DNA from 3 places in the Stenotrophomonas sp. GW821-FHT02D01 genome. Region 1 is predicted to be linked to each of the others. Evidence: predicted binding sites of a transcription regulator. Region 1 holds the regulator's gene; each other region holds the start of a gene.

Region 1 (10,633 bases):
GAAACCCCGGGCATGCCCGGGGTTTTTGTTGCCCGTCGCCGTCGCGATCTGCCTCGACGGCGTCTGCGGATGGTACGACTCAGGGGAATTGTGCGGAATGATGGGGGGCGAGAATGAGTAGCGTTGGACGGTTGGCTGCACTGGCCGTGTTGGCGGTGGATCGCCTCTCGCAGCTGTCGACAGCCGAGCTGGAGGACCATCTGTCCGCCGACTATCTGGACGAGACCTCTGGTCACGCCGTGCCCTACGGCAGTGTGTTCGGCGAGGCGGCGCAGGCGTTCCTGCTGCGGCATTTCGTCGAGGTGGTCCTTCTAGGGGTCTCAAACGAGGCCCTTGAGGCGCATTTGTCCGCATGTATGGGGCGGCCTGTGGCCGTGGTCGGCAATGAGCCGCCGCTGGAGGCCTGCCCCTGCTGCGGGTTTCTGACCCTCTCCCAGCTTGGTCAATATGACATCTGCCCTGTCTGCACCTGGGAGGACGACGGCATAGGCGCGCACGACCAATCTCGCTACAGCGCCCCCAACCGTGCCTCGTTGCAGGACTTTCGGTTACGCGTCAGAGACCGGATCGACAGTCGAGGGCGTTGGTACAGGCGGGTGCGGATGCCAGATGGACGACGGGATTGAGGCGCCGTGCCGCGCGCGCTGGATATCAAGGGTGCATCAGAATCTGCTCCAGATCCACCGCCTCGGCCATCGCCCGGTTCCCCGCATCGCCCGGGTGCAGGTGGTCGCCGGAGTCGTAGGCAGCCGCCATCCGTGACGGATCGGCAGGATCGCGCAGGGCCGCGTCGAGGTCGATCACCGCGTCGAACGGGCTGTCCGTGCGCAGCCAGGCGTTGAGCTGCTGGCGCAGGGTGTCCTTGTCCGCGGCGTAGTAGTCGTCCAGCGGGGTGCCGGGCAGGGCGCCGGCAAACGGGGTCAGGGTCGCGCCGAGGATGCGCAGGCCGCGTGCGTGGGCGCGCTGGGCCAGGTCGCGGTAGCCGGCCTGCAGCTCGGCCAGGCTGGGCCGGGCCTGCGCGCGGGCAAAGGCCGTGCCCGGCCAGCTGATGTCGTTGACGCCGATCAGCACGATCACACTGGCGACACCGGGCTGGTCGAGCACGTCACGCTGGAAACGCTTGCGGGCCGATTCGCCCATGCCATCGCGCAGCAGGCGACCGCCGGATATGCCGGCATTGACCACCGCTACACCTTCTGGTGCCAGCCGCGCGGCGAGGTGATCGGTCCAGCGCTGGTCCTGGTCGAGGCTGGCGGTGGCGCCATCGGTGATTGAATCGCCGATCACCACCACGCTGCGCGCGATGGCCGGGGCCTCGACGTCGATGGCCGACAGGAGCAGGCGGGCCGTGGTGCTGCTGGCGTCCCGCAGCGCGGGCCGTTGATGCTGGTCGCCTGGCGCAATCCAACTGGTCTGTCGCCCTTCCCAATGGAAGGTCTGCAGCGGCGTGCGGTCGGGCAGGTAAACGCTGACCTGCACCGTCTGCCGATCAGCGATGGGAAGGGGGAGCGGATCGCTCAGGCGGTCCTGCCCGGGCGCAATCACGACCCCGGGCTGGCCGTCGAAGCGCAGCGGCTGCGGCGTGTCCCCCGTATGGGCGGCGATGCTGGCAGCGCCGATCCGCAAAGGTTGGGTGCCGTAGGCGTTGCTCAGGCGGATCCGCAGGCGCGACCCGCCCAGACTGATGCGAACGCTCTGGCGGAAGGTCTGGTCCTGCAGTTGGCCGGGAATGAGGGTAGGAAACAGGAAATCGCTGCTCCACACCGGCTGCGGACTGGCTTGCCAGCTGGCGACCCAGTGCGGGGCAGGTGACGCGGCGGCGGCGCCGGACAGGGCAAGCAGGGCTGTAGCGGTCAGTTGGCTCAGGCGATTCATCGGGAAGACCCGGCGGGAGGGGCGACCATGGTGCGTCCAGGGTTATCTGTGACCTAGACTGCGCATGGACAATCATCTGTGAATCGAATTCATTGACATGGCACGCACCGACATCAACCGATCCGGCGAACTGGAAGTGTTCGTGCGGGTGATCGAAACCGGCGGCTTTTCCGCCGCCGCCCGCAGCCTGGAGATGACGCCGTCGGCGGTCAGCAAGCTGGTTGCACGGCTGGAGCAGCGGCTGGGTACGCGCTTGCTGCAGCGTTCCACCCGCCAGTTGCAGCTGACCCCGGAGGGCTGCGCGTTCTATGAGCGCGGCCTGCGGGTGCTGGCCGATCTGGAAGAGGCCGAACGCTGCGCCAGCGCCCACGCCGAGCCGCGTGGGCGGCTGCGGGTCAATGCCAACGTGCCGTTCGGCCAGCACTTCCTGCTGCCGCTGCTGCCGGAATTCCTGCAGCGCCATCCGCAGGTCGGTGTGGACCTGACCCTGACCGACGAGGTGATCGATCTGCTGGAGCAGCGCACCGACGTGGCGGTACGGGCCGGCCCGTTGAAGAGTTCCAGCCTGGTCGCGCGCCGGCTGGGTGCAACGCGGATGATGATCGTGGCGGCACCGGCCTATGCGGCACGACACGGACTGCCGGGCAATGGCGACGCGCTGCTGGCGCACAACCGGTTGGATATCGGCCATGCACGGTCGGTGCAGGGCTGGCCGCTGCTGCAGGATGGCCAGCAGTTGCGGGTGCTGCCGAGCGGGAATGCGCGCGCCAGCAATGGCGACGCGCTGCGTCAGCTGGTGCTGGGTGGGCTGGGCCTGGCCCGGCTGGCGGCGTTCCAGGTGCAGGCCGACATCGCGGCAGGCCGGTTGCTGCCGGTGCTGGAGGACGCCAACCCGGGCGACCTGGAAGAGGTGCACGCGGTGTTCCTGGGGCAGGGGGGCTACCTGCCGCTGCGGGTGCGCGCGTTCCTTGATTTCCTGGTGGAGAACGTCGACCTGACGCAGCCGCGGGGGTAGTGCCGGCCGCTGGCCGGCAGCGTCATGACCTTCGTCCACGTGCGGTGGGTTGCCGGCCAGCGGCCGGCACTACCAGGTCTCAGGCCTGCAGTAGATCCACGCCATGCGTGGATGAATGCCCGCGATTCAAGCGCGCCAACAGGCGTGCAGGGGCCTACACCTGCAGTAGCTTGCGCGCGGCGGCGCGGGCTTCCTTGCTCACTTCCACGCCACCCAGCATGCGCGCCAGCTCTTCCTCGCGGGCCTTTGCGTCGAGCTTCTCCACTGCGCTCTGGGTCATGCCTTCCACCGGTGCCTTGCTGACCCGGTAATGGGCGTGGCCCTTGGAGGCAACCTGCGGCAGATGGGTCACGCACAGCACCTGGCGCTTTTCGCCGAGGGCGCGCAGCTTCTGGCCGACGATATCGGCCACCGCGCCACCGATGCCGGAGTCGACTTCGTCGAACACCATGGTCGGCACTGCATCCAGGTCGAGCGCGGCTACTTCGATGGCCAGCGAAATACGTGACAGCTCGCCACCGGAAGCGACCTTGCGCAGCGCACGCGGTGGCTGGCCCGCATTGGCAGCCACAAGGAATTCGACGCGCTCGGCGCCCTGCGGGTCCGGCTTGCCGTTGTCCTGCGGCTCCAGCTCGATCAGGAACTGGCCGCCGCCCATGCCCAGCTCGGCGATGATGCCGGTGGTGGTGGCCGACAGCTCGGCAGCAGCGGTGCGGCGGCTGGTGGTCAGTGCTGCAGCCTCGACACGCCAAGCCGCTGCGGCCTTCTCAATTTCGCCGGCCAGACGCTGCAGGCGCTCGTCGGCGCCACGCAGCTGTTCCACTTCGGCGTGCATGCGCTCACGCTGCGCACCCAGCTCATCCATCGGCACGCGGTGCTTGCGAGCCAGGTCGTGCAGGCGGCCGATGCGGCGCTCGTTCTCCTCGAACTGGTCCGGATCGGCGTCCAGGTCGTCATGCACCCGGTCGAGCAGGGCCAGGGCCTCGTGCAGCTGGATGGAGGCGCTGTCGATCAGGGCATCGACGTCGCCCAGGCGCGGGTCATGTTCGGCCACCCTGGCCAGTTCATGCCGCACCTGCTGCAGCTGATCCAGCGCCGAGTGGCCTTCGTCGCCGTTGAGCTGGTCCGAAGCTGCCTGGCAGGCGGCCAACAGGGCGCTGGCATGCGCCTGACGGCGATGGCTGGCGCCGAGCGCGGTGATCGACTCCGGCTCCAGATCCTCACGGTCCAGTTCGCGCAGCTGGTGTTCGAGGAAGCCGATGCGGTCACTCACGTCGCCCTGTTGCGACAGTGCCAGGGATTCATCGACCAGCGCCTGCCAGGTGGCGGCAGCGCGGCGCACCTGGCGGCGTTCGCTTTCGTTGCGGGCATAGGCGTCCAGCAGGGCCAGCTGCGACGGGCGCGTCAGCAGGGCCTGCTGCTCATGCTGGCCATGGATCTCCACCAGCAGGCCGGCGAGGTCGGCCAGCTGCGCCAGGGTGACCGGGCGGCCGTTGATCCACGAGCGCGAGCCGCCGTCGGCGCGGATCACGCGGCGCAGCTGGCATTGGTCTTCATCGTCCAGCTCATTGCTGGCCAGCCACTGGCGGGCGGCCTGCAGCTGGTCCAGCGCGAATTCGGCCGACAGTTCGGCCCGGGCCGCGCCATGGCGGACCACGCCGCTGTCGGCGCGCAGGCCGGACAGGAAGCCCAGGGCGTCGACCATCAGCGATTTGCCCGCGCCGGTCTCGCCTGAAACCACGGTCATGCCCGGCCCGAACTCCAGTTCGGTGGCGCGGACGACGGCGAAATCCTTGATTGAAAGATGTCTGAGCATGGGTAAGGGGGTGTCTGCAGCCGCGCAACGCTAGCACGCGCGGCGGGGTCGTCCAATGACTTGCCAAGGGGATGCGTCGCCATTATCTAATGTCCCTGTCTCACAGGTTGATTCCATGCACGGTTCTCCCGACCAACTTGCCCCGCGCGCGCGGCACCTGCTGCGCACGCTGATCGCGCGCTACATCCAGGATGGCGAGCCCGTGGGTTCGCAGACGCTGGCGCGCGTGGCCGGTCTGGAGGTCAGTCCGGCCACCATCCGCAACATCCTCGGTGACCTGGAAGACCTGGGCCTGCTGGCCTCGCCGCATACGTCGGCGGGCCGGATTCCGACCGCGCATGGCTACCGGGTGTTCGTCGACAGCCTGTTGCAGATGCAGCCGCCGGGCGAAGGGGAGCTGGCCCGACTGCGTCAGGAGCTGGCCGGAGGCGGCAGTACGCAGGCGCTGCTCGGCAGTGCGTCGGAGCTGCTGTCGGCGATGAGCCACTTCGTTGGCGTGGTCAGCGCGCCGCGCCGCGAGCAGTTCGCCTTCCGCCAGATCGATTTCGTGGCGCTGGACGGGCGCCGGGTGCTGGCGATCCTGGTGTTTGCCGACAATGAAGTGCAGAACCGGGTGATCGAGACGCGCCAGGACTTCGCACCGGGGCAGCTGGAGCAGGTGGCCAACTACCTCAATGCCCACTTTGCCGGGCTGCCCCTGGCCGAGATCCGTACCCGCCTGCTGCTGGAGCTGCGCGATGCGCGTTCCGAGCTGGAACAAGTGCTGGCGCACAGCGTCGAGCTGGCCGAGCAGGCCTTGCAGCCGCCGGCCGACGACATGCTGGTGGCCGGCCAGACGCGTCTGATGGGGGTGCAGGACCTGTCCGACCTGGAGCGCCTGCGCGAGCTGTTCGAGCTGTTTTCCAGCAAGCGCGAGATCCTGCAGCTGCTGGAGCGGACCATCCAGGCCCCCGGCGTGCGCATCTTCATCGGCGAGGAAACCGGCGTGGTACCCCTGCAGGGCGTCTCGCTGGTCACCGCGCCGTACACCGCCAACGGCCAGGTACTGGGCGTGCTGGGCGTGATCGGGCCGAAGCGGATGGCCTACGACCGGATGATTCCGCTGGTCCAGGCCACCGCCGATGTGCTCGGCGCGGCCTTTTCGCCGGGCGGGCGAACTCCGGGTGCATCGGACGCTTGAAACGCAGCATCCCGCCCACACTAGGGTGGGTGGAGGCGGAGAGTGACCGCCAGGGACCCAGACATGAATCAAGATCAGCCAGACATCGCCGCCCAGCAGGCCGCCGCCGACGCAGCTGCCGCCGAGGGCGTCAACGAACAGATCGAACAGCTCCGTGCCGAAGTGGAGCAGGTCAAGGCCGAAGCGCTGCGTGAGCGCGCCGACCTCGACAACCAGCGCAAGCGTGTGGCCCGCGACATCGAACAGGCGCGCAAGTTCGCCAACGAGAAGCTGCTGGGCGAACTGCTGCCGGTATTCGACAGCCTCGATGCCGGCCTCAAGGCCGCCGGCGACGATGCCCATCCGCTTCGCGAGGGCCTGGAGCTGACCTACAAGCAGCTGTTGAAGGTCGCTGGTGACAACGGCCTGGTGCTGCTGGACCCGACCGGGCAGCCGTTCAACCCGGAACACCACCAGGCGATCAGCCAGGTCGCTGCCCCCGGCGCCGCCCCGGGCAGCGTGGTGACCGTGTTCCAGAAGGGCTACCTGCTCAACGAGCGCCTGCTGCGGCCGGCGCTGGTGGTGGTTGCCGCCGATTGACCGCGGGCGCCGGGCCTGGCCTGGCGCGGGTTTTCCCGCCGCGACCGGGGCATCGGCACGACCGACGCTGAACGTGTTGGGCGAACGGAAACACAGCGTTCGGGGGATGGCTTGAATGTTCCACGAGCCTCCCCCACATCCCATTCATCCACCGGCCGAACGGCCGGACTGACAAAAACAACATCCTTCAAGGAGTCTCCCCCATGGGCAAGATCATTGGTATCGACCTCGGCACCACCAACTCGTGCGTGGCGATCATGGACGGCGGCAAGGCCCGCGTCATCGAAAATTCGGAAGGCGATCGCACCACCCCGTCGATCGTCGCCTACACCAAGGACGGCGAAGTCCTGGTCGGTGCCTCGGCCAAGCGCCAGGCCGTGACCAACCCGAAGAACACCTTCTACGCGGTGAAGCGCCTGATCGGCCGCAAGTTCACCGACGCCGAAGTGCAGAAGGACATCGCGCACGTCCCGTACAGCATCCTGGCCCATGACAATGGCGATGCCTGGGTGGCCACCAGCGATGCCAAGAAGATGGCGCCGCAGGAAATCTCGGCCAAGGTGCTGGAGAAGATGAAGAAGACCGCCGAGGACTTCCTCGGTGAGAAGGTCACCGAAGCGGTCATCACCGTGCCGGCCTACTTCAACGACAGCCAGCGCCAGGCAACCAAGGACGCTGGCCGCATCGCCGGCCTGGACGTCAAGCGCATCATCAACGAGCCGACTGCGGCCGCGCTGGCCTATGGCCTGGACAAGGGCGACAACAAGGATCGCAAGATCGTTGTGTACGACCTGGGCGGCGGCACCTTCGACGTTTCGGTGATCGAGATCGCCAATGTCGACGGCGAGAAGCAGTTCGAAGTGCTGGCCACCAACGGCGACACCTTCCTGGGTGGCGAAGACTTCGACAACCGCGTCATCGAGTACCTGGTTGAAGAGTTCAACAAGGACCAGGGCATCGACCTGCGCAAGGATCCGCTGGCCCTGCAGCGCCTGAAGGATGCTGCCGAGCGCGCCAAGATCGAACTGTCCAGCGCCCAGCAGACCGAAGTGAACCTGCCGTACGTCACCGCCGACGCGTCGGGTCCGAAGCACCTGAACATCAAGCTGACCCGCGCCAAGCTGGAGTCGCTGGTGGAAGAGCTGATCAAGAAGTCGATCGAGCCGTGCCGCGTCGCCCTGAACGATGCCGGCCTGCGTTCGAGCGACATCAGCGAAGTGATCCTGGTCGGCGGCCAGACCCGCATGCCGAAGGTGCAGCAGGCTGTCACCGAGTTCTTCGGCAAGGAACCGCGCAAGGACGTCAACCCGGACGAAGCCGTGGCACTGGGTGCTGCGATCCAGGGCGGCGTGCTCGGCGGCGACGTCAAGGATGTGCTGCTGCTGGACGTGACCCCGCTGTCGCTGGGCATCGAAACCATGGGCGGTGTGTTCACCAAGATCATCGAAAAGAACACCACCATCCCGACAAAGGCCTCGCAGGTGTTCTCCACCGCCGAGGACAACCAGTCGGCCGTGACCGTGCACGTGCTGCAGGGTGAGCGCGAGCAGGCCCGCTTCAACAAGTCGCTGGCCAAGTTCGACCTGTCCGGCATCGAGCCGGCCCCGCGCGGCCTGCCGCAGGTGGAAGTGTCCTTCGACATCGACGCCAACGGCATCCTGCACGTGTCGGCCAAGGACAAGAAGACCAACAAGGAACAGAAGGTCGAGATCAAGGCCGGTTCGGGTCTGTCCGAGGAAGAGATCGCACGCATGGTCGCCGACGCGGAAGCCAACCGCGAAGAAGACAAGAAGTTCCAGGAGCTGGTGCAGGCCCGCAACCAGGCCGATGCCCTGATCCACGGCACCCGCAGCGCGATCACCGAGCACGGCAGCAAGGTCGGTGGCGAAGTGATCGGCAAGGTCGAAGCGGCCCTGGCCGATCTGGAAACCGCGATGAAGGGTGACGACAAGGCGCAGATCGAAGCCAAGTCGAAGGTGCTGGAAGAAGCTGGCCAGTCGCTGTTCGCTGCGGCTTCGGCCGACCAGGGCGGTGCCGCCCCGGGTGCCGACGCCGGCAATGCGGGCAAGGCGCAGGATGACGTGGTGGACGCCGAGTTCACCGAAGTCAAGGACGACAAGAAGTCCTGATCCGGACCGACACGGGACGCTGGTTGCCAGCGTCCCGTTGTCGTACCAGGGTCCTGACCGCCCTCTGGCGTGTCGGGGCGCCCGACGCAAGAGCGGACCTGGTTCCGCTCTTCCGCTTTGACGAATCCCGACTTTCCGGAATGCGATCCACGATATGAGCAAGCGCGATTACTACGAAGTGCTGGGCGTTGCCCGCACCGCCACCGACGAAGAACTGAAGAAGTCCTACCGCCGTTGCGCGATGAAGTTCCACCCGGACCGCAACCCGGGTGATGCGGCGGCCGAAGCCTCCTTCAAGGAGTGCAAGGAAGCCTACGAAGTACTGTCCGACGGCAACAAGCGCCGCATGTACGACAGCCATGGCCACGCCGCGTTCGAACACGGCATGGGCGGTGGTGGCGGTGGTCCGGGCGGCCCGGACATGAACGATATTTTCGGCGACATCTTCGGCAACATCTTTGGTGGTGCCGGCGGTGGTGGCCCGCGCCAGGCGCGTCGCGGCGCCGACATCGGTTACGTGATGGAGCTGGACCTGGAAGAAGCGGTGCGTGGCGTCGAGCGCCGCATCGAGATTCCGACCCTGGCCGAATGCGGCGACTGCGATGGCAGCGGCTCGGAAGACGGCAAGGTCGAGACCTGCAACGTCTGCCATGGTCGTGGCCAGGTGCGCATCCAGCGCGGCATCTTCGCCATGCAGCAGGCCTGCCACAACTGTGGTGGCCGTGGCCAGATCATCGCCAAGCCCTGCAAGACCTGCCACGGCAACGGCCGTGTCGAAGAAGACAAGGTGCTGTCGGTGAAGGTGCCGGCGGGCGTGGATACCGGCGACCGCATCCGCCTGGCGGGTGAGGGCGAGGCCGGCCCTGCGGGGACGCCACCGGGCGATCTGTACGTGGAAGTGCGCGTGCGCGAGCACCACATCTTCCAGCGCGACGGCGACGACCTGCACTGCGAAGTGCCGATCCGCATTTCGCAGGCCGCACTGGGCGATACCGTGCGCGTGGCCACCCTCGGTGGTGAAGCGGAAATCCGTATCCCGGCCGAGACCCAGACCGGCAAGCTGTTCCGCCTGCGCGGCAAGGGCGTGCGTTCGGTACGCAGCCGCAGCGAGGGCGACCTGTACTGCCGCGTGGTGGTGGAGACCCCGGTCAACCTCACCAGCGACCAGCGCAAGCTGTTGGAGCAGTTCGAAGCCACCTTCAACGGCGAGGATGCGCGCAAGCATTCGCCGAAGTCGGCGACCTTCATCGACGGCGTCAAGGGCTTCTGGGATCGGATGACGTCCTGATCCCTTGAGGGAAATGTTGAACGACAGCGCCGGGCCATGCCCGGCGTTTTCGTTTCCGGCGCAGCAGATCCGCGCCATGCGTGGACGCGGTGCAACGGATCAACGGAAGAATGCCGCCGGCGTCTGCCCCAGCTGACGCTTGAACATGCTGGTGAATGCACTGGGGCTGTCGTAGCCCATCGCCAGCGCAACATCGATCACCTTTTCGCCGCGGGCCAGCCGTTCCATCGCGGCCAGCAGGCGCGCCTGTTGCCGCCACTGCCCGAAGGTCATGCCCAGTTCGCTGGCGAAGTGGCGCTGGATGGTTTTCACGTCGATCGCCAACGCCTGCGCCCAGTCCTGCAGGGTCGCCTCGTCGCCGGGATGTTTCTGGATGTGTTGGCAGATCCTGTGCAGGCGCGGGTCGACGGGCTCGGGCAGGTGCAACGGCAGTACGTCCATGCGGTGCAGTTCGTCGAGCATCAGCCGCACCACGCGGCCATCGCGGCTGTCTTCTTCATGCGGTCCGTCGATCAGGATGGCTGCCTGCAGCAGTTCGCGCAGCAGGGGGGCCACCTGCACGGCGAAGGGCTCGGCGGGCAGCTGCGGGGCGAATGACGGTTCGATGTACAGGCTGCGCATGTGCACCTCGGCGATGCAGTCCACCGCATGCGCCATGCCCGCCGGCATCCAGATGGCGCGGGTGGAGGGCACCACCCAGCGGCCGACCTCCGAGCGCACCACCATCAGCCCGGACATGGAATAGACCAGC
Region 2 (10,633 bases), on a different contig from region 1:
GAAAACGGCTGCCGGTCACCCGCAGGATCAGGCCAGGGCCTTGTCCAGCAGGCCGGCCAGCTGGGCCTTGCCAACGGCACCGATCTGCTCGCCGACCTTCTCGCCGTCCTTGAAGACGACCAGGTAGGGAATCGAACGCACGTGGTACTTGGCGGCCAGGGCGCGGTTGTTGTCCACGTTGACCTTGGCGATCTTGGCGCGGCCCTGGTAGGCATCGGCCAGTTCGTCCAGCGCCGGGGCGATCATCTTGCAGGGGCCACACCATTCGGCCCAGAAATCGACCAGCACCGGTTCCTTGGAATTCAGCACGGCGCTATCAAAGTCGGCATCGCCGACGTGTACAACCTTGTCGCTCATCTTGGTTTCTCGTCTTGGATTGCACCCGGCCAGGCCGGAGGTGGGTGAACTGGGCCATGCCCGGTGGCGTGACCCTCGTCGTTGCCTCGCGGCGGACTGCCACGGTGCGTTCGGCGGGATGCCTGGACGCTCACGGCCGGCAGTGTACCCCTATCGCAGGGCGGGGACAGATGCTGGTTGGAACCCAGCGTATCGTGATCGGGGCTGAGCCCGGTATGTGTCCGATTTCACTGTCCATGCCAGAAATGGGGGTGCTGGCGCGGTAGGCCATGGGTGCATGCGCTGCTGTTCAAGCGCGGTACTGCGGGGTGAAGAGATGCGTCTCCGTAAGTGCTGAGACGCTCAATCCCGGTTTGCTGGCCCGAGTGCGGTAAACTGGGGCATTGTGCGGCGCGCGGACCCGAGGGGTCCCGGCCAGCCCGACCCGCCGCAGGGGCCGCAGTTTGCGACGGAGCCCCAGACAGATTTCAGTGCCGCCGCCCGCAGGTGCGTGGCCATACCAAGACGGACACATGAGCGACAAACCGCTGACCGATTTGACCTTTTCCTCCTTTGATCTGCATCCGGCCCTGCAGGCCGGTCTTGAAGGAGCCGGATTCACCCGTTGCACGCCCATCCAGGCGCTGACCCTGCCGGTCGCGCTGCCCGGTGGCGACGTCGCCGGCCAGGCCCAGACGGGCACCGGCAAGACGCTGGCCTTCCTGGTCGCTGTCGTGAACCGCCTGCTGACCCGCCCGGCACTGGCCGATCGCAAGCCGGAAGACCCGCGCGCGCTGATCCTGGCCCCCACCCGCGAACTGGCCATCCAGATCCACAAGGATGCGGTCAAGTTCGGTTCGGACCTGGGTCTGCGTTTCGCGCTGGTCTACGGCGGCGTTGATTACGACAAGCAGCGCGAGATCCTGCAGCAGGGCGTGGACGTCATCATCGCCACCCCGGGCCGCCTGATCGACTATGTCAAGCAGCACAAGGTGGTGTCGCTGCACGCCTGCGAAATCTGCGTGCTGGACGAAGCCGACCGCATGTTCGACCTGGGCTTCATCAAGGACATCCGCTTCCTGCTGCGCCGCATGCCCGAGCGCTCCACCCGGCAGACCCTGCTGTTCAGCGCCACCTTGAGCCACCGCGTGCTCGAGCTGGCCTATGAGCACATGAACGAGCCGCAGAAGCTGGTGGTCGAAGCCGAGACCATCACCGCCGCGCGCGTGCGCCAGCGCATCTACTTCCCGGCCGACGAAGAGAAGATTCCGTTGCTGCTGGGCCTGCTGTCGCGCAGCGAAGGCGCGCGCACCATGGTCTTCGTCAACACCAAGGTGTTCGTCGAGCGCGTGGCCCGTTCGCTGGAGCGTTCCGGCTACCGCGTCGGCGTGCTGTCCGGCGACGTGCCGCAGAAGAAGCGCGAGAGCCTGCTCAACCGCTTCCAGAAGGGCCAGCTGGAAATCCTGGTGGCCACCGATGTCGCCGCCCGCGGACTGCACATCGACGGCATCAAGTACGTCTACAACTACGACCTGCCGTTCGATGCCGAAGACTATGTGCACCGCATCGGCCGTACCGCCCGCCTGGGCGAGGAAGGCGATGCCATCAGCTTCGCCTGCGAGCGCTATGCGATGGGCTTGCCGGACATCGAGGCCTACATTGAACAGAAGATCCCGGTCGAAGCGGTCACCAGCGAGATCCTGACGTCGCTGCCGCGCCCCGAGCGTGCCGCACCGGCACCGGGTGAGGAAGGCGACGAGAACGAAAGCGTCGGCCAGATCTTCCGCGAAGCACGCGAAGCGCGTGCCGCCGAGGAAGAGCGTCGTGGCGGCGGCCGTAGTGGCGGTCGTTCCGGCAGCAGTGCTGGCGCCGGCCGTGGTGGCCGTGATGGCGAGCGCAGCGGCGAACGCCGTCCGCGTGGCCCGCGCAAGCCGCGTGTGGAAGGCGAGCAGGTAGCCGCCGCCGCAGTCGAAGGTGCGGTGACGGCTGAAGCTGCTGCCGTGCAGGCCCCGCGTCCGCCGCGCGCTGAAGCTGCGCCGGAAGGTGCGGTGGATGGCGAGCGCAAGCCGCGCAAGCGTCGTCGTCGTCGCCACGGCCGTCCGGTCGAGGGCGCCGAAGGTGTGGCAAGCAACGCCGGCAACGGTGCCAGCCCGGTCACTCCGGTGCAGGTGGTGGCCAAGCCGGTGCGTACCAGCGCCGATGCCGGCGACTCGTTCCTGACCCGTATCGGCCGCAAGATCCGCCGGATGCTCTCCGGCAGCTGATCGGTGCGGTAGCACCCGACCGTTGGTCGGGTGGCTTTCGGGGCGTGCCGGCCAACGGTCGGCACCCACCATCGCCCCGGCATCTCCACGCCGTCGCGCCGGTCCTGCATAATCGGGGCATGAGTGTCCTGCGCTTCGACAATGTCAGCAAACAGTACGCCGGTGGCCACGAAGCCCTGACCGATGTCAGCTTCGAGGTCGCGCCGGGCGAAATGCTGTTCGTCACCGGTCACTCCGGGGCGGGCAAGAGCACCCTGCTCAAGTTGATCCACCTCGACGAGCGGCCCAGCCGCGGCGCGGTGATGTTCGACGAGCGCAACCTGCTGAAGGTGCGCGGCGGCGATGTGCCGCGGCATCGACGCGCGGTCGGCGCGGTCTACCAGGACCACCGCCTGCTGATGGACCGCTCCATCGCCGAGAACGTGGCCCTGCCGCTGATCCTGCGCGGTACCCGCCGTGGCGACATCAACAAGCGCGTGCGTTCGGTGCTCGAGCGCATGGGCCTTGGCCACCGCGAGAAGGCGCTGCCCTCGCAGCTGTCGGCCGGTGAGCAGCAGCGCGTCGGCATCGCCCGGGCGATCGTCGGCGAGCCCAAGCTGCTGGTGGCCGACGAGCCGACCGGCAACCTCGATCCAACCCTGGCGGCCGAGATCATGTCCCTGTTCGCCGAGCTGCCTGCGCGCGGCACCAGCGTGCTGGTGGTCAGCCACGACCTGCCGCTGCTGCGCCACATGCGCAAGCGCGTGCTGATCCTCGACCACGGCCGGCTGGTGGACGACATCTCGCCGCAGGATCTGGCGGAGTAACCATGGCCAAGAACGAAAACACCGAAGCCGCTGCGCCGTCGCGCCTGGGCGTGTGGTTCCAGCATCACGTGCACAGCGTGGTGTTCAGCCTCGGCCGCGCCTGCCGCAAACCGTGGGCGACGCTGCTGACCGTGATGGTCATGGCGCTGGCCCTGGCGCTGCCGCTGGGCCTGTCGATCGCGCTGGACAACCTCAAGCAGTTTGCCGGGAGCGTGCAGCAGTCGCGCGACATCAATGTCTTCCTGAAGGCGGACGTCGACGGCCCCGGTGCGCTGCGCCTGGCCGGTGAACTACGCGATCGCCCGGACGTGGCCAGTGTCACCGTACGCACGCCGGATCAGGGCCTGGAGGAGCTGCGCCAGGCCGGCCTCGGCGAAGCCATCGACGCACTCAACGACAACCCGTTGCCCTCGCTGCTGGTGGTCACCCCCGGCCAGGGCCAGGACGATGCGCGGCTGGCGCGCGCGCTGGAGAGCCTGCCCGGGGCAGACCTGGTCCAGCACGACGCGTTGTGGCGCCAGCGCCTGGATGCCTGGCTCGCGTTTGGTGCGCGGCTGGTGCAGGTGCTGTCGGTGCTGCTCGGCGCCGGTGCCGCGCTGGTGGTCGGCAACACCGTGCGCCTGGACATCCAGGCCCGCCGCGAGGAAATCGGCGTGCTGCAGCTTCTCGGCGCCAGCGATGGTTTCATCCGCCGCCCGTTCCTGTACCTGGGTGCCTGGTATGGCCTGGGCGCCGGTGCGGTCGCGTTGGGCCTGATCGGCATTGCCGGTGCCGCCCTGCGCGCGCCGTTGGCCGAGCTGTCGCGCAGCTACGGCAGCCCGTTCGTACTGCATGGCCTGGACCTGCTGCATGGCAGCCTGGTGCTGCTCGGCACCCTGTTGCTGGGCTGGCTGGGTGCATGGCTGGTGACCGGTCACTTCCTCCGCCAGACCCGCCCGACAGACACCTGAGACCGGCATGCAACCGCAAGCGCTGAAGCACCTTGAAGGGCCCGCGACGCGGGTGATGGTGGTTGACGGTTCCAAGCTGGTACGCAAGCTGATTGCCGACGTCCTGCAGCGCGATCTGCCGGGCGTGGAGGTGATCGGCTGCGACAGCATCGAAGACGCACAGCATGCGCTGGCGCAGGGCCCGGTCGATCTGGTCACCACCTCGTTGACCCTGCGCGATGGCGACGGCCTGGCGCTGGCGCGGATGGTGCGCGAAGCGGCAGGGCAGGCCTATGTGCCGGTGATCGTGGTCTCCGGCGACGCTCAGCAGCACCTGGAGCAGCGCCGCTTCACCGAGTACGTCACCGACTATTTCGACAAATCGCTGGGCCACGAGGCCCTTGCGACGTTCGTGCGCGGCTACGTGCAGCCGCAGACCATTCCCGGCGCGACCATCCTCTACATCGAGGACAGCCGGGTGGTGGCCGAGGCCACCAAGCGCATGCTCGAGCGCCAGCAGCTCAACGTGATGCATGTGGTCAGCGCCGAAGAAGCGTTCACCCTGCTGACCGCCGAATCGCTGGGGCGCAGCCGCCATCGCATCGACCTGGTGCTGACCGATGTGACCCTGAAGGGAGAGCTGAGCGGCCGCGACGTGGTGCAGCGCGTGCGCGTGGACTTCGGCTACGGCAAGCGCCGCCTGCCGGTGCTGGTGATGACCGGCGATGGCAATCCGCACAACCAGACCGGCCTGCTGCAGGCTGGCGCCAACGACCTGGTGCTGAAGCCGATCGAAGAGCGCCTGCTGATCACCAAGGTGCTGTTCCAGCTGCGGCTGGCCCGACTGAATGATGGACCCCTGTTGCGATGATCGATGAAGTAGTGGACACCCCGGCGATCCAGCTGGAACCGAGCTGGAAGCAGCGTGTGGGCGATTACCTGCTGCAGCCGCAGATGCGCGAGCTGTCCAGCTTCCTGCGGCAGCGCAAGGCCAGCGGTGCGGCGGTGTTCCCGCCTGGACCGCAGATCTTCGCCGCCTTTGATGCGACGCCGTTCGATCAGGTGAAAGTGGTCATCCTCGGCCAGGACCCGTACCACGGCCGTGGACAGGCCCATGGCCTGAGTTTCTCGGTGCAGCCGGGCGTGCCGGTGCCGCCGTCGTTGTTGAACATCTACAAGGAAATCGAGGGTGACCTCGGTATTGGCCGTCCGGACCATGGCTGCCTGATTCCCTGGGCACAGCGCGGCGTGCTGCTGCTCAACGCGGTGCTGACGGTGGAAGAGGGCAAGGCCGGTGCCCACCAAGGGCGCGGATGGGAAGGCTTCACCGATCACGTGGTGGACGTGCTCAACCGTGAGCGCGAGGGCCTGGTGTTCATGCTCTGGGGCGCCTACGCGCAGCAGAAGGGCAAGGTGATCGATGGCGGTCGCCACCGCGTGCTGAAATCGCCGCATCCCTCGCCGCTGTCGGCCCACCGTGGGTTCCTCGGTTGCCGTCATTTCTCGATGGCCAACGAATACCTGCAGCGCCGCGGACAGACCCCGATCGACTGGTCGCTGCCGCCGCGGGCGACGCTGGCGGCAACGGGCTGAACGGCGGGCAACGCTGCCCGGTGTTGAATGGGCGAAACCGCCACCTGTTCAGCTCCCTTTGACCCGGAATGGCCGTGGTTTGCGGGCTAGTGGGTTGAATTCCAAGGGATTGTGTATCCCGAAAAGCGCGCTCGCCACTGTCATCAAATCGCGTTACGGTAGGGCTCTGTTTGGGACCAGTGTTTCATCAGTGGAATGCTGGAACTTTTTCCTCCTTTAGCAGTCCAAATCCCAGACTGCTAAGATGGGTGCCTATGAGCCAGAACACCTCTACTGCCCTTGTGGCAAACAATCTGCCGATTCCCAGTGCGCTCGGTTCGCTGGACGCCTATATCGGTGCCGTGCACCAGATCCCGGTGCTGTCGGTCGATAACGAACAGGACCTGGCCCGTCGCTTCCGCGACGGCAACGATCTGGACGCTGCCCGTGAGCTGGTGCATTCGCACCTGCGCTTCGTGGTGCACGTGGCCCGCGGTTACAACGGCTACGGCCTCGCGCTGGGCGACCTGATCCAGGAAGGCAACATCGGCCTCATGAAGGCGGTCAAGCGCTTCGACCCCGACATGGGCGTGCGCCTGGTGTCCTTCGCCGTGCATTGGATCCGTGCCGAGATGCACGAGTTCATCCTGAAGAACTGGCGCATCGTGAAGGTCGCCACGACCAAGGCGCAGCGCAAGCTGTTCTTCAACCTGCGCAAATCGAAGAAGCGCCTGGGCTGGATGAACGCCGCCGAAGTCACCGCGGTGGCCAAGGACCTGAACGTGTCCGAGCGCGAGGTGCTTGAAATGGAATCGCGCCTGTCCGGCCGCGATATCGGTTTCGATGCGCCGACCGATGAAGACAACGACCACGCGCCGCCGTCGCCGGCTGCGTATCTGGTGGCCAATGACGAAGATCCGTCGATGGCCTACGAGCGCGAGGACAGCGAAGACAACCAGATGCAGCTGCTGCGCGAAGGCCTGGCGGAACTGGATGCGCGTTCGCGCGACATCATCCGCCGCCGTTGGCTGGATGCGGACAGCAAGGTGACGCTGCAGGAACTGGCGGACGAGTACGGCGTATCGGCCGAGCGTATCCGCCAGGTCGAAGCGAACGCGCTGAAGAAGATGAAGGCGCTGTTCACCGCTTGAGGCGATGAAGCGTTTGAGTAATGGAAAGGCCCGGCATTGCCGGGCCTTTGCTTTTTCCGAGGTATTCAATCCACGCATGGCGTGGATCTACTTCGCGATCCAGTAGATCCACGCCATGCGTGGATCAGCGCGGTCTTAGTTTTCGCGTGCGATCGCCCGCCAGCCGATGTCACTGCGGTGGAACTCGTTGGCCCAGGTCACCTTCGCCACACCCGCATACGCGTTCGCCTGCGCGTCGCGCACGCTGTCGCCCAACGCCGCCACGCACAGCACGCGGCCACCGGCGCTGAGCACCTGGCCCTGCGCATCCAGCGTCGTTCCTGCATGGAACACCTTGGCCATTGCCGGCACTTCATCCAGGCCGGAGATCACCTCGCCGGTGATCGGCGTTTCCGGGTAAGGCTTGGCTGCCAGCACCACGCCGAGCGACGGGCGCGGATCCCATTGCGCTTCCACCTGGTCCAGGCGGCCATCGATCGCCGCTTCCACCAGCTCCACCAGGTCCGACTGCAGGCGCAGCATCACCGGCTGGGTTTCCGGGTCGCCGAAACGCACGTTGAACTCGATCACCTTCGGCGCGCCGCTGGCGTCGATCATCAGGCCCGCGTAGAGGAAACCAGTGAACGGTATGCCATCGGCGATCATGCCCTGCACGGTCGGGTTCACCACCTCGCGCATCACCCGGGCATGCACTTCAGGTGTCACCACCGGGGCCGGCGAGTACGCACCCATGCCGCCGGTGTTCGGACCGGTGTCGCCGTCGCCGACGCGCTTGTGATCCTGCGAGGTGGCCATCGGCAGTGCATGCACGCCATCGACCATCGAAATGAAGCTGGCTTCCTCGCCGTCGAGGAATTCCTCGATCACCACGCGTGCACCGGCATCGCCGAAGGCGTTGCCCGAGAGCATGTCGCGCACCGCGTCTTCGGCTTCGGCGAGGGTCATTGCCACGATCACACCCTTGCCGGCGGCCAGGCCGTCGGCTTTGACCACGATCGGCGCGCCCTTCTCGCGCAGGTAGGCCAGTGCCGCGTCCACCTCGGTGTGCACCGAATAGAACGCGGTGGGGATGTTGTGGCGTGCCAGGAAATCCTTGGCGTAGGCCTTGCTGCCTTCCAGCTGCGCGGCTGCCGCCGTCGGCCCGAAGATGCGCAGGCCGGCAGCGCGGAAGCGGTCGACCACGCCGGCCACCAGCGGCACTTCCGGGCCGACCACGGTCAGCGCCACGCCTTCGGCCTGGGCCAGGGCGAGCAGGCCATCGATGTCGGTGACCTTCACCGCGACGTTGCGGCACTTGTCTTCGTTGGCGGTGCCGGCATTGCCGGGCGCGACGATCACTTCGGTGACACGGGAGGACTGGGCCAGCTTCCATGCCAGGGCGTGTTCGCGGCCGCCAGAGCCGATGACAAGTACGTTCATCACGAGATTCCAGATTGCGTGGGAAGGGAAGGTCGATAGCCCCGGCGGCGCGCGTGGTTCACTCGCAGCCTTCGCGTCGCAGTGATTCGGGGAAGGAGTAGGTCCAGGACTTCGCGTCCAGGGTGAAGCGGTGCTCCTGGCGCACCCGCTTGCCGCCGCAGGTGTTGCCGGTTTCCTCGATCAGCAGTGGCCAGATGCGCGCACTGCGGTCGCTGTCGTCGAAACGCAGTGCGAAATCGATGCTGAAGCGGCGGGTGCGGCAGTCTTCGGCGGTATCGGGGTCGGCGGCCGCGTCGACGTTCTCGCATTCGTACTGGGCGTCGTTGTCGATGTGGCTGCGCACGTTGCCGGTGCTGGTCAGGCCTTTCGGGCCCGGCAGGACCAGGGTCTGCGAGAGCAGCGAGAAGCCCTGGCCGAACCAGCCATCCTCGACTCGGAAGCCGTAGAAATCGCTGCCGGCGCGGATGATGCTGGCGGTGCCGGGCTGGCCACCACTGCCGAAGCGCTCGCCGGTCAGCTCGCTGGTTATCCCGAAGCCATCGCCCTTGGGCTGCAGCACGAAGAACTCGATCGTTCCCGGGTCGATATGCGCACCATCGACCAGCGCACCGCACACCGCCAGTAGTTGTTGCCAGCTGTCACCGGTCACCACCGGTTGCTCGGCGCAGACCTGCCAGTCGATCGCGCGCGTTTCATCGTCCTGGGTCCAGCTGCCGCGCCATTGGCCGGAAAGCTTGGCGTCCTTGCCGTAACGCCCGGTCAGGAACGCCTGCAGACGCGCGGTGCGACTGACATGCGCCGCCGGTTCGCTGGCGGCGGGCTTTGCCGCATCTGCCTGCGGGGCAGATGCGGGTTCGGCAGCCGGCTTGCAGCCGGCCAGCAGGGCCGTGCCAGCGAAGGCGAGCACGGCAAGCGGTTTCAAAGAGACTGCAGACATCCGTGTCGCTCCAGTAATCAGTGGCGGAAGTGGCGGACGCCGGTGAACACCATGGCCAGGCCATGTTCGTCGGCGGCAGCGATGACTTCAGCATCGCGCATCGAACCGCCCGGCTGGATCACCGCCTTGATGCCGGCGGCGGCAGCGGCGTCGATGCCGTCGCGGAACGGGAAGAACGCATCGGAGGCCATCACCGACCCTTCGACCACCAGGTTCGCATCGGCGGCCTTGATGCCGGCGATGCGCGCCGAGTAGACGCGGCTCATCTGGCCGGCACCCACGCCGATGGTGCGGTTGTCCTTGGCGTAAACGATTGCGTTGGACTTCACGAACTTGGCGACCTTCCAGGCGAACAGCAGGTCGGTGAACTGCTTGTCGGTCGGTGCCAGCTTGCTGACCACCTTCAGTTCGTCGCGGGTCATGCCGCGGTTGTCCGACGACTGCAGCAGCAGGCCCGAGCCCACGCGCTTGTTGTCGAAGTTGTTCAGGCCGTCGCCGTGCGGGATGCGCAGCACGCGCACGTTGGCCTTCTTCTGCGCGTATTCCAGCGCGGCCGGTTCGTAGTCCGGCGCAATCAGGACTTCAACGAACTGGCGGTCCAGGATCACCTGCGCGGTGGCTGCATCGAGCGGCTTGTTGAAGGCGATGATGCCGCCGAAGGCGCTGGTCGGGTCGGTGGCGTAGGCCAGCTCGTAGGCATCGCCGTTGCCGGCGCCAATGGCCACGCCGCACGGGTTGGCATGCTTGACGATGACACAGGCCGGCGCGTCGAACTGGCGCACGCATTCCCAGGCTGCATCGGCATCGGCCAGGTTGTTGTAGCTCAGTTCCTTGCCCTGCAGCTGCTGGAAGGTGGCCAGCGTGCCCGGCACCGGATGCAGGTCGCGGTAGAACGCGCCGCTCTGGTGCGGGTTCTCACCGTAGCGCAGGTCCATCACCTTCACGAAGGTGGAATTCATCTGTGCTGGGTATTCGGCGCGCACCGGCACGGCGGCGTCGGTGGCGGTGACCGCCGACAGGTAGTTGCTGATCGCCGCGTCGTACTGGGCGACGCGGTTGAACGCGGCTACCGAGAAAGCGAAACGGGTGCCGGCCGACAGCTGGCCGTCGTTGGCATCCAGCGAGGCCAGCAGTTCGGCGTACTGCGACGGGTCGGTGGCCACCGCCACGCGGGCGAAGTTCTTGGCCGCCGAGCGCAGCATCGCCGGGCCGCCGATGT
Region 3 (10,633 bases), on a different contig from region 1:
AGGCCAGCACATGCTTGAGGGTTTCCATCCACTGGCCCGGCTTGGGCAGGCGACGGGCCAGCGCCGGCACGAAGCCGATCAGCAGGAACGGCAGGGCCAGGCCCAGGCCGAGGAACAGGAACACCAGCATCGCCGCCACCGGCGGTGCAACGAAGGCATAGGCCACCGCCGGGCCGAAGAACGGTCCCACGCAGGCACTGCCGACCACGCAGGCCAGCACGCCGGTGAAGAAGTCGCCGGCGGGGCCACTGCGTCGCGCCAGCGACTGGCCGAAGTTGCCGATGCCGCCGCCCATGGTGAACACGCCGGACAGGCTCAGGCCCACCGCGAACATGATGTAGGCCAACGCCGCGACCACGCCAGGATGCTGCAGCTGGAAACCGATGCCGACCGCATTGCCCAGCATGCGCAGGCCGACCATCAGCGCGCCGATCACCGCGAAGGCGACCAGCACGCCCAGCGTGTACCACATGGCGTGGCTGCGGGCGCGCTCGGGGCTTTCACCGCTCTGCGCCAGGCTCAGCACTTTCAGCGACAGGATCGGCAGCACGCAGGGCATCAGATTCAGCACCAGGCCACCGCCCAGCGCCAGCAGCAGTACCCACAGCAGTGAACTGTCGGTTTTCGGCACGCGGCTCGGCGCCTTGGTACGCAGCGCATTGTCCTGCTGTGCGTCTGCGGCGAAGGCATCGCGCGCGCCGTTGCTGGCGTCGGCACCACCCGTGGCGGCCGGCGCGTCGTTGGGCACGGTCGGAAGCAGGCGCAGCGGTGTGCCGTTGGCGCCCTCGCGGGTGCCGGCAGTGGCCGAACCCGGCAGCGAACGAATCACTTCGTCGCGTGCGGCAGGTGCATCACTGGTGGCGTTGGCCTTGCCGGCGGGGATCGACAACTTCACCCGGCGGGTCATCGGCGGGTAGCAGATGCCATCGGTCTGGCAGCCCTGGAAGGTCACCACCAGCGTGCTGTCGACCGCCTCGGCGCGGCTGCGGCGCAGCGGCACCGGCACTTCCACCTGGTTGAAATAGACCGCCACGTCACCGAAGTGCTCGTCGCGGTGCGACTGCGCCGCCGGCCAGCGCGGCTTGTCGGCCAGTACCCCGGCGCTGCCTTCCAGCTTCAGCGAGGTGCGGTCGCGATACAGGTAATAGCCCGGTGCCGGGCTGAAGCGCAGCAGCAGGGTGTTGCCATCGCTGGCGATGGCATCGAAGCCGAATGCCTGTTCCGACGGCAGCGGCAGTGCCTGGCTGTTGCTGGTGCCCGGCAGCCGCAGGCCACCGCCACTGCCGGCGCCGGCCAGCGGGTTGTTGAATGCACTGGCGCCGGTGGCGCGTGCGGTCGGCAGCGTGGCCGCCGCACCGCCTGCACCGGGCAGGGTCACCTGCACCACGCGCTTCTGCGGCGGGTAGCACACACCAGCATCGGCGCAGCCCTGGTAACGCACTTCCAGGCTGATGGTGCCGGCGGCATCGGAGGGCGCGCCGGGCAGGGTGGCCTGCAGGCGCTCGCGGTAGGTCTCCACCTCACCGAAGAAATCGTCGTGGTGCTTCTTGCCTGCGGGCATCTGCAGCGCAGCGGCGTTGAACGCCGGATCAGCCTTCACCGTGGTGCGGTGGCGATACAGGTAATAGCCGGGGGCGATCTTGAACTGCAGTTGGATCTGGCCACGCTCGGGCGCGCTGGCGGTCAGCGCGAACGCCTGGTCCACCGGCAGCAGATCCTTCTCATCCAGCGCGAAGGCTGGCAATGAAAGCCACAACAGGGCGCACAAGGCGGCGCCACGCGCAAACAGAGTCTTCAATCAGTGTCCTCCCGGGTCTGTGCCCGGATCCAGTCCAGATACGCCGGCAGGCCGGCCCGGGTTTCGACCGCGATGCACTCCGGGAGTTCATACGGATGCAGTTCGACGATCCGGGCGATGGCGTCATCGACACGGCTTGCGGTGGTTTTCACCAGCAGCTGCAGCTCGGCATCGGTGGTGACCTCGCCCTGCCAGCGGTAGGTCGACTGTGCGCCGTCCAGGCGGGTCACGCAGGCAGCCAGATGCTCGGCGACCAGCGCGTGCGCGATGCGCTCGGCACTGGCCCGGTCCGGGCAGGTGGTCAACAGCAGCAGGACGGGATCGACGGTCGACATGACCGTCGAGTATAGGGCCCCTGTCCGACCGGGTCAGGATCGGACAGGGGAAATACAACTTTCTTCAAACGGTGTCAGTTGGCCAGCTGGCAGGTCGCGGGCTTGGCCGAGGTGAACAGGCCCGGAGTGGCCCACTCGGGGTGGTCGATGAACGGGTTGCGGTTGCCCTGGAAGCTGTAGATCACGTCATTGCGGGCACGTTCTGCAGCGCTCGGCGGATCAGCAAGATGCCAGTCGATCAAGGTCGACAGCAGGCCCATGTAGGCCGGCGAGCTGCTGGTCTTGACGATCTTGCTGCGGTCGTCGGTCAGTTCCAGGTCCGGTTCGGACTGGCCGGTGGCCGCATCCTTGCCCCCTTCGTAGCGGATGGCCATGTACATCACCGCGCGTGCCATGTCGCCCTTGCGTGCACCCCACACTTCAAAAGTGCCAGCGTTGCCATCCGGCGTACGTACCCAGTTCGAATTGCCCGGATAGCCGCCGCTGCCGCCGCCCTGGCCGTTGTTGGCCTCGGTGGCACGCTCGCCGCAGTTGGCGTCGCACTTGCCGAACGGCTTGTTGCCGCGGTCGGCGTTCCACTGTGCGTCGGTCAGGTACAGCATGTGGGTGTCGGTATAGGGCGCATACGGCAGGCCCTTGTCGCCGGTGGTGCTGGCAAAGCCCAGCGAGTTCGGCCAGGTGTGCTCGCGGTTGTACTTCAGGCCGCCGCCACTGCCTGCACGGTCGGTCACCTTGGTGTAGCTGCGGTTGCGATAGGCGTCGAGGATCCGGCCACTGTTGTTCGGATCTTCGTCGGCGATCTCCAGGATGGTCCAGGTGCTGGTGCCCGAGCCACTGTACGGATACGCAGTGTGGCCCTTGATGGTGGCGTGCAGCGAGCAGCGCAGCTGGCTGGGGCTGCTGGTGTTGACCTTGGAGTAATAACCCGCCGGGCCGCCGGGATTGCCCGGATCCGGATTGCCGGTGGTGGTGGCCACGGTGAAGGCGATGCGGCTGTCGGTCGCCGGACGGGCACCCTGTGCGTCGGTGATGCGTGCAGCACGGATGTCGAAGCGGCAGGCTTCACCGGCCACCAGCGCGGTGTTGGTCGACAGCTTCACACTCTTGCCGCTGGCCGGCCAGGTCAGCGGCACGCTGCCGGAGGTGCCGCAGGTCAGTGCGAAGGCGCCGCTGGCGAGGTTGACCGTCTCGCTGAACACCACTTCCAGGTCGGCGGCGGCAGGGAAGGTGCTGCTGCCCTGTGCCGGCGTGGTGGTGGATACCGACGGCGGCGTGTTCGGGCCCGGGGTGCCACCGCCACTGAAGGTCTGGTTGTTGTTGCAGCTGCCGAAGGTCTGCCTGGCCGATTCGGCCCAGGTGAAGTGCGCGTACTGGCTGCCGCTGCCGGTCAGCTGCAGCGAGGTGCCCGCAGCGGTGCTGTTGGTTTCGGCAACGGGAATGTTCTGGCTGGTCATGCCGGCGGCGGGGCCGGCGGAGGCGGTGATCGCGCCCTCGTAGCTGAGGAACTGGACCACCTTGCCGCTGGCGTCGACCAGGGCGATGCCGTCGTTGGGACCGTTCTGCAGACCATTGGTGGGGTAGGTGACCACGGCCAGGGAGGCGCTACCGCAGCTGGCCGCAGTTCCGGCCGGTACCGCGTTGTTGGCGTAGACCGTGGCGGCCGACGGATTGCTGCCGTTGTAGAGGTACAGGCGGTAGCCGGACAGATCCTCGCCGGCGGTAGCGACCACTTCGATGGCTTCGCCGACGTCACCGGCAGCGGTGCTGTCGTCGTAGTGCAGTTCGTTGATGAAGACCTCGGCCTGGGCCGGCGCAGCAGCCAGGGCCAGCAGGCAGGCGGTGGCGAGCGGGGACAGCAATCGCATCGACTACTCCTTGTGATTGGGAATGCCGGGCCACCCTAAAGCCGATCCGGTGACACTTTGCCGTTAATGAACGCCAGATATCTGACAGTGCGACGGCGGTCACCAAATGGCGGCCAATTCCCCCTTGGCTTGCCGCGACGCATCCCTATAAAGGCGTCCGCGCAGGGATGGAGTGCCGCCGGGCCGCCGGGAAAAATTTCGGGGGCGGGCCTTGAAAGGCCTGCGGAGGTCTCCATCTCTGTCGTGCTCCCGACCTGTCGGGCTTTTTCACGCGCGTTGCTGGCAGTCACCTGGTGTGAGTGCTAACATCGCCGGACTTTTTCAGACCAATCAATAACTTAAGAGGTCCCACATGAGCATCAAGCCGCTGCACGACCGCGTTGTGGTCAAGCCGATCGAAGCCGACGAAGTTTCCGCCGGTGGCATCCTGATCCCGGACTCCGCCAAGGAAAAGTCCACCAAGGGTGAAGTCGTGGCCGTGGGCCCGGGCAAGCCGCTGGACAACGGCAACGTGCGCGCTCCGTCGCTGAAGGTCGGTGACAAGGTCATCTACGGCCAGTACGCCGGCAGCTCGTACAAGAGCGAAGGCGTCGAGTACAAGGTCCTGCGCGAAGACGACGTGCTCGCCGTCATCGGCTGAGTGTCAGCGCGACCTGCTTCAGCTACACCCCATTTCCGCTAAAAGCAGCCGGGCTCCGCTCGGCTCTACACAGAGGTAAACGCAATGGCTGCCAAGGATATTCGTTTCGGTGAAGACGCCCGTTCGCGCATGGTGCGCGGCGTCAACGTTCTCGCCAATGCCGTCAAGGCCACCCTGGGCCCGAAGGGCCGCAACGTCGTGCTCGAGAAGAGCTTCGGCGCCCCGACCATCACCAAGGACGGCGTGTCCGTCGCCAAGGAAATCGAACTGGCTGACAAGTTCGAGAACATGGGCGCGCAGATGGTGAAGGAAGTCGCGTCGCGTACCAACGACGACGCCGGCGACGGCACCACCACCGCCACCGTGCTGGCCCAGGCCCTGATCCGCGAAGGCGCCAAGGCCGTTGCTGCCGGCATGAACCCGATGGACCTCAAGCGCGGTATCGACAAGGCCGTCGTGGCTGCCGTCGCCGAGCTGAAGAACATCTCCAAGCCGACCGCTGACGACAAGGCCATTGCCCAGGTCGGCACGATCTCGGCCAACTCGGACGAGTCGATCGGCCAGATCATCGCCAACGCGATGAAGGAAGTCGGCAAGGAAGGCGTGATCACCGTTGAAGAAGGCTCGGGCCTGGACAACGAGCTGGACGTGGTCAAGGGCATGCAGTTCGACCGCGGCTACCTGTCCCCGTACTTCATCAACAACCAGCAGTCGCAGACCGCTGACCTGGATGACCCGTACATCCTGCTGCACGACAAGAAGATCTCCAACGTCCGTGACCTGCTGCCGGTGCTGGAAGGCGTCGCCAAGGCCGGCAAGCCGCTGCTGATCGTTGCCGAGGAAGTCGAAGGCGAAGCGCTGGCGACCCTGGTGGTCAACACCATCCGCGGCATCGTCAAGGTCGTGGCCGTCAAGGCTCCGGGCTTCGGCGACCGTCGCAAGGCGATGCTGGAAGACATGGCCGTGCTGACTGGCGGCACCGTGATCTCCGAGGAAGTCGGCCTGTCGCTGGAAAAGGCCACCATCAAGGACCTGGGCCGCGCCAAGAAGGTGCAGGTCTCCAAGGAAAACACCACCATCATCGATGGCGTGGGTGACAAGGCTGCGGTCGATTCGCGCGTTGCGCAGATCAAGACCCAGATCGAAGACACCTCCTCGGATTACGACCGCGAAAAGCTGCAGGAACGCGTGGCCAAGCTGGCCGGTGGCGTGGCAGTGATCAAGGTCGGCGCTTCGACCGAAATCGAAATGAAGGAAAAGAAGGATCGCGTCGACGACGCCCTGCACGCGACCCGTGCGGCCGTTGAAGAAGGCGTGGTTCCGGGCGGCGGCGTTGCCCTGGTCCGTGCGGTCTCCGCACTGGCTGGCCTGAAGGGTGCCAACGAAGACCAGAACCACGGCATCCAGATCGCCCTGCGTGCGATGGAAGCCCCGCTGCGCGAAATCGTTGCCAATGCCGGTGAAGAGCCGTCGGTCATCGTCAACAAGGTCAAGGAAGGCACCGGCAGCTTCGGCTACAACGCCGCCACCGGCGAGTTCGGCGACATGCTGCAGTTCGGCATCCTGGACCCGACCAAGGTGACCCGTTCGGCGCTGCAGAACGCAGCCTCGATCGCTGGCCTGATGATCACCACCGAAGCCATGGTTGCCGACGCTCCGAAGAAGGACGAGCCGGCCATGGGTGGCGCCGGTGGCATGGGCGGTATGGGTGGCATGGGCGGCATGGACTTCTAAGTCCCGCTGCACTGCTGCAATGAAAAACCCCGCCGCAAGGCGGGGTTTTTTTGTGGGTGGCGTGTTGCCGCCAATGGGTCCATGCCAATGGGTCCATGCCAGTAGATCCACGCCATGCGTGGATGGCGTCAGCGCACGAACACCTTCTCCGCGCCGTACTCCCAGTTCCACGGCACTCCGGTATCGCCCAGCACGAACGCCACCAGCGCCGGAAACGCCGCCTCGGCGCGGACATCGTTGCCCAGCATCACCACGCAGCGCTGGCCCTGCTCGATGCACACCAGGGTGTTGCCCACCGCATCATCGTGGCCGCCCTTGTAGAAGCCGGGCCCCTGCGGCCCGCGGAAGGTGACCACGCCCAGGCCGGCTGCCAGGTTCCTGCGCCGCTCCGCTACCGGCAGTTCCGCCTGCAGGGTCGGAAACTGGCTGGCCGTGGTGATCGGCAGCTGCGGACGTACCAGCTCCTGCCGCATCGCCGCTGAAAGGCCTTCGCCGCGCACATAGCCCGCTGCGAAGTTGGCCATGTCGGCGATGGTGGTATCCATCGAGCCGGCGGCCCGCACCCGGCTGCGCTCGTCATGCGGCTCGGGCGTGCCATCGGTGGTCCAGCCGTCGGCCAGGTTGGTGGCGAAATCCTCGCGCCACATCATGCTGGTGCGGGGCATGCCGAAGCGGTCGAACACGCGGCGCTGCATCAGCGCGCCGACGTCCTGGCCAAGGCGTCCCCGTTCGAGCACGAACTGCAGCAGGATCAAGCCTTCGCCGGAATAGCCGTAGCGGCTGCCCGGATCGAAATGGAATCGCAGCCTGCCATCCGGTTCCAGAAACGCGAAGTTGGCAAAGCCGCTGCCATGATTGAGCAGCAGGCGCGGGGTGAGCCGGCGCCAGCGTTCGTCGCCGGCCAATACGCTGTAATCGGCGTAGTGCTTCGTATCGACGGGGTAGTCCGGCAACGGCTTGTCCAGATACGTGGCAATGCCGGCGTCCAGCGCGATCACCTGGTCCTGTGCCAGCTGCGCGACCAGGTGGCCAAAGGCCATCTTGGTCAGCGAAGCGGCGTACATCACGGTGTCGGTACGCAGCGGTTCGCCGGCGGCGTTGCGCTCGCCATAGGCGGCCACGTGCACCACCTTGCCAGCGTCGATCACCGCCAGCGCCATGCCACGTGCGTGTGCGGCCTGCATCAGCCGTTGCGCCTGGGCATCAATGCGGGCTGGCGATGGCAGCGGTGGTGGCGCAGCGACTACGGCCATCGGCAACAGCGTCAGCAACAACAGGACGACACGGCACATGCGTGGAACTCCTGGCGGGACGTGGCGCGATGCTACCGCAGCTTCGACTGCCGGCGCCGGTCGACCGCACCCACGCCCCGGGGCGGTGCCGGGTCATGCCCTGCGGCAGCCCGGTCCGGACTTGCGCCTTGCGGGATCGATAATATAATAAGGCGCCTAATCATCACGGATATGATGGATGATTGAAGCAAAACACACGGCTCTCATCCAGGAGGCTGGCCGTCGCGGCGATCCCCACCTGGCCCAGCTGCGCCTGTGCTTCCAGCTGCTGGCCTTGTCCAGCGCGATCGACCGTGACTGCGCTTCACGCCTGGCGCCGCACGGCCTCAGCGAGGGCCGTTTCATTGTGCTGTTCCTGCTGCACGGTGCTGGTGGCACGTTGCCTCCGCACGAGTTGGCCGAGCGTGCTGGCGTCACCCGCGCCACCATCAGCGGGTTGCTCGATGGCCTGCAGCGTGACGGCCTGCTGCAGCGGCGCAACGATGCCGAGGATGGCCGCCGTCTGCAGATCGTGCTGACGGCCCGCGGCAAGCGCTTGGCCGGCGATCTGTTCGACCAGCACACACAATGGATCGGCGGACTGTTCAACGGTCTTGATTCCAGCGAACAGGTGCAGTTGTCGCTGCTGTTGGAAAAGGTCTGGCGACACACCGACGCGGGCCAGGAAGCAGGTACATGAGCAATACCATCGCCACGGCACGTCTGCGGGAATTGAATGCGGGCAGTGCAGCCAGCACGCATCTGGCCGAGTGCCTGGCTGTGGACTTCGCTGCGTTGCTGCAGGCGGTGGCACCGACCTTGCCACCGGCCTCGATACAGCGCATGCAGGCCGCCGCAGGCAAGGGGATCACCCAGCGCATGGCATTGGCCGCAGCGCTACTGCGCGAGGCAGGGCAGGGCGACGTGCAGCGCAGGCAGGCGCATCCCTCCGACACCGTGCGCGGATGGGCCTGCTATCTGATCGGCGCCGACGCGCAGGCGGCATTGGCCGACAAGCTGCAGGCCATGCGTTCACTGGCAGATGATCCGCACTTCGGTGTGCGCGAATGGGCATGGTTGGCCTTGCGCAGCGATATCGTCGCCGAGCCGCTGGAAGCGCTTGCCCTGCTGCAACCCTGGACGCAGCAGCGCTCGCCGCATCAGCGCCGCTTCGCCTGTGAGGCGCTTCGCCCCCGCGGTGTATGGGCCACGCACATTGCGCTGTTCAAGCAGCAACCCGAGCACGCGTTGCCCTTGCTGGAGGCCCTCGCTGACGATCCCGAGCGCTATGTGCAGGACTCGGTCGGCAACTGGCTGAACGACGCCGGCAAGAGCCAGCCCGACTGGGTGCGCGATGTGTGCACGCGGTGGCAGTCAACGCACAACAGCGCAGCCAATAAGTACATCCGCAAGCGCGCGCTGCGCTCGCTGTAGCGCCGTACCGTTCACCCGCGTTTCCCGGCAGTGCCGGCCGCTGGCCGGCAACCCCATGACCTTCAAGGGAGACCCCATGCGCCACCGCCTCATCGGACTGCATTCCGGCACCCTCGTGGCACATGCGCGTGTCATCCATTCCGGGTAAAGATGGCGCTCGGCCGTGTCCATCCGCAGGGAAGTCGAGCATGCAGAGCAAGATCCAGGTCACGTTGTACGGAGCGCTGGGCAGCAGTCCAGCGCTGCAGGTACCCGGCCTGGAAGGGCCGGTGGTGGCCATCCAGGAAGCCACCCTGCGGCAGCTGGTGTCCGATCTGTATACGGCCAGGTCCATGCTCAACCCCGAACAGCTTGATGAGGCCAGGCAGGAACTGGACCGCGTGGTGGAGCGTTGGGTCGACATTCACGAGACGCTGCTGCTGGACGTGGAAGTGCATGGCGGCCGATAGTCCGCTGAACCGCGCCCGCAGTTGCGGATGAAACAGTTGGCACCCGCCAAAACCCTGTGTTATCAATAGATCCCATGAACGCAACCCACGCCAGCTTTTATTGGTATTACTTTCCGAAGCCCCCGGCGGAGGAAGGATTGCGCTCACCCTGAAGAAAGCTTCAGACGCATTCCCGAAAGCCGCCAGCGAACCTGGCGGCTTTTTTCATGTCGCCACGCTGCGGACCCCCAACGTTCCGTAGAGACCCCTCACCATGCCCCCGCACACCGACGACCTGCGTATCCGCACCATCGAACCGCTGACACCGCCTGCCCAGCTGCTGGCGATGCTGCCCTGTGATGACGAAGCCTCCGACACCGTCAGCGCTTCGCGCGCCGCCCTGCACCAGATCCTGCATGGCCGCGACGACCGCCTGGCGGTGGTGGTCGGGCCGTGCTCGATCCACGATCCGAAAGCCGCCATCGAGTACGCACAGCGCCTGAAGCCGCTGCGCGATGCGCTGGCCGGCGAGCTGGAAATCGTCATGCGCGTGTACTTCGAGAAGCCGCGCACCACGGTGGGCTGGAAGGGCCTGATCAACGATCCGGACCTGGACGGCAGCTTCAAGATCGACAAGGGCCTGCGCATCGCCCGTGGCCTGCTGCGCGACATCAACAAGCTCGGCCTGCCTGCCGGCGTCGAGTTCCTCGACGTGATCTCGCCGCAGTACATCGCCGACCTGGTGGCATGGGGCGCGATCGGCGCACGCACCACCGAAAGCCAGGTGCATCGCGAGCTTGCGTCGGGGCTCTCGTGCCCGGTTGGCTTCAAGAACGGCACCGACGGCAACGTCAAGATCGCCGCCGATGCCGTGGGCGCGGCCTCCAATCCGCATCACTTCCTGTCGGTCACCAAGCAGGGCGGCACCGCCATCGTCTCCACCACCGGCAACCCCGACTGCCATGTGATCCTGCGTGGTGGCAAGCAGCCGAACTACGACGCGGCCAGCGTGGCCGATGCCTGTCAGGCACTGGCCAAGGCCAAGCTGCCGACGCGCCTGATGATCGATGCCAGCCACGCCAACAGCCTGAAGAATCACGAAAACCAGCCGAAGGTGATCGAAGACAT

What was found. Region 1 encodes HrcA, which represses chaperone genes, less so after heat shock. Its sites were predicted from a motif close to TTNGCACTCNNNNNNNNNGAGTGCNAA; they were not measured.
Region 2: a site for HrcA is predicted at 6,145-6,171, ahead of rpoH (RNA polymerase sigma factor RpoH). Genes of this name have one in related genera too.
Region 3: a site for HrcA is predicted at 4,278-4,304, ahead of AC07UW_RS04770 (co-chaperone GroES). Genes of this name have one in related genera too.

The regions. Positions count from the first base shown of each region.
Region 1 is NZ_JBWKVP010000015.1:81,255-91,887, forward strand. It holds gene AC07UW_RS19685 (CPCC family cysteine-rich protein) at 114-626, shown strand; gene AC07UW_RS19690 (SGNH/GDSL hydrolase family protein) at 652-1,875, opposite strand; gene AC07UW_RS19695 (LysR family transcriptional regulator) at 1,973-2,890, shown strand; gene recN (DNA repair protein RecN) at 3,045-4,706, opposite strand; gene hrcA (heat-inducible transcriptional repressor HrcA) at 4,822-5,886, shown strand; gene grpE (nucleotide exchange factor GrpE) at 5,950-6,465, shown strand; gene dnaK (molecular chaperone DnaK) at 6,669-8,594, shown strand; gene dnaJ (molecular chaperone DnaJ) at 8,749-9,882, shown strand; gene AC07UW_RS19725 (AraC family transcriptional regulator) at 9,982-10,633, opposite strand, start outside.
Region 2 is NZ_JBWKVP010000004.1:28,203-38,835, reverse strand. It holds gene trxA (thioredoxin) at 28-357, opposite strand; gene rhlB (ATP-dependent RNA helicase RhlB) at 870-2,600, shown strand; gene ftsE (cell division ATP-binding protein FtsE) at 2,720-3,406, shown strand; gene ftsX (permease-like cell division protein FtsX) at 3,409-4,356, shown strand; gene AC07UW_RS09830 (response regulator) at 4,364-5,206, shown strand; gene ung (uracil-DNA glycosylase) at 5,203-5,928, shown strand; gene rpoH (RNA polymerase sigma factor RpoH) at 6,183-7,058, shown strand; gene purD (phosphoribosylamine--glycine ligase) at 7,194-8,477, opposite strand; gene AC07UW_RS09810 (hypothetical protein) at 8,536-9,414, opposite strand; gene purH (bifunctional phosphoribosylaminoimidazolecarboxamide formyltransferase/IMP cyclohydrolase) at 9,432-10,633, opposite strand, start outside.
Region 3 is NZ_JBWKVP010000002.1:1,655-12,287, forward strand. It holds gene AC07UW_RS04755 (protein-disulfide reductase DsbD domain-containing protein) at 1-1,798, opposite strand, end outside; gene cutA (divalent-cation tolerance protein CutA) at 1,795-2,133, opposite strand; gene AC07UW_RS04765 (endonuclease) at 2,208-3,998, opposite strand; gene AC07UW_RS04770 (co-chaperone GroES) at 4,351-4,638, shown strand; gene groL (chaperonin GroEL) at 4,723-6,372, shown strand; gene AC07UW_RS04780 (serine hydrolase domain-containing protein) at 6,501-7,664, opposite strand; gene AC07UW_RS04785 (MarR family winged helix-turn-helix transcriptional regulator) at 7,843-8,343, shown strand; gene AC07UW_RS04790 (DNA alkylation repair protein) at 8,340-9,077, shown strand; gene AC07UW_RS04795 (hypothetical protein) at 9,266-9,526, shown strand; gene AC07UW_RS04800 (3-deoxy-7-phosphoheptulonate synthase) at 9,780-10,633, shown strand, end outside.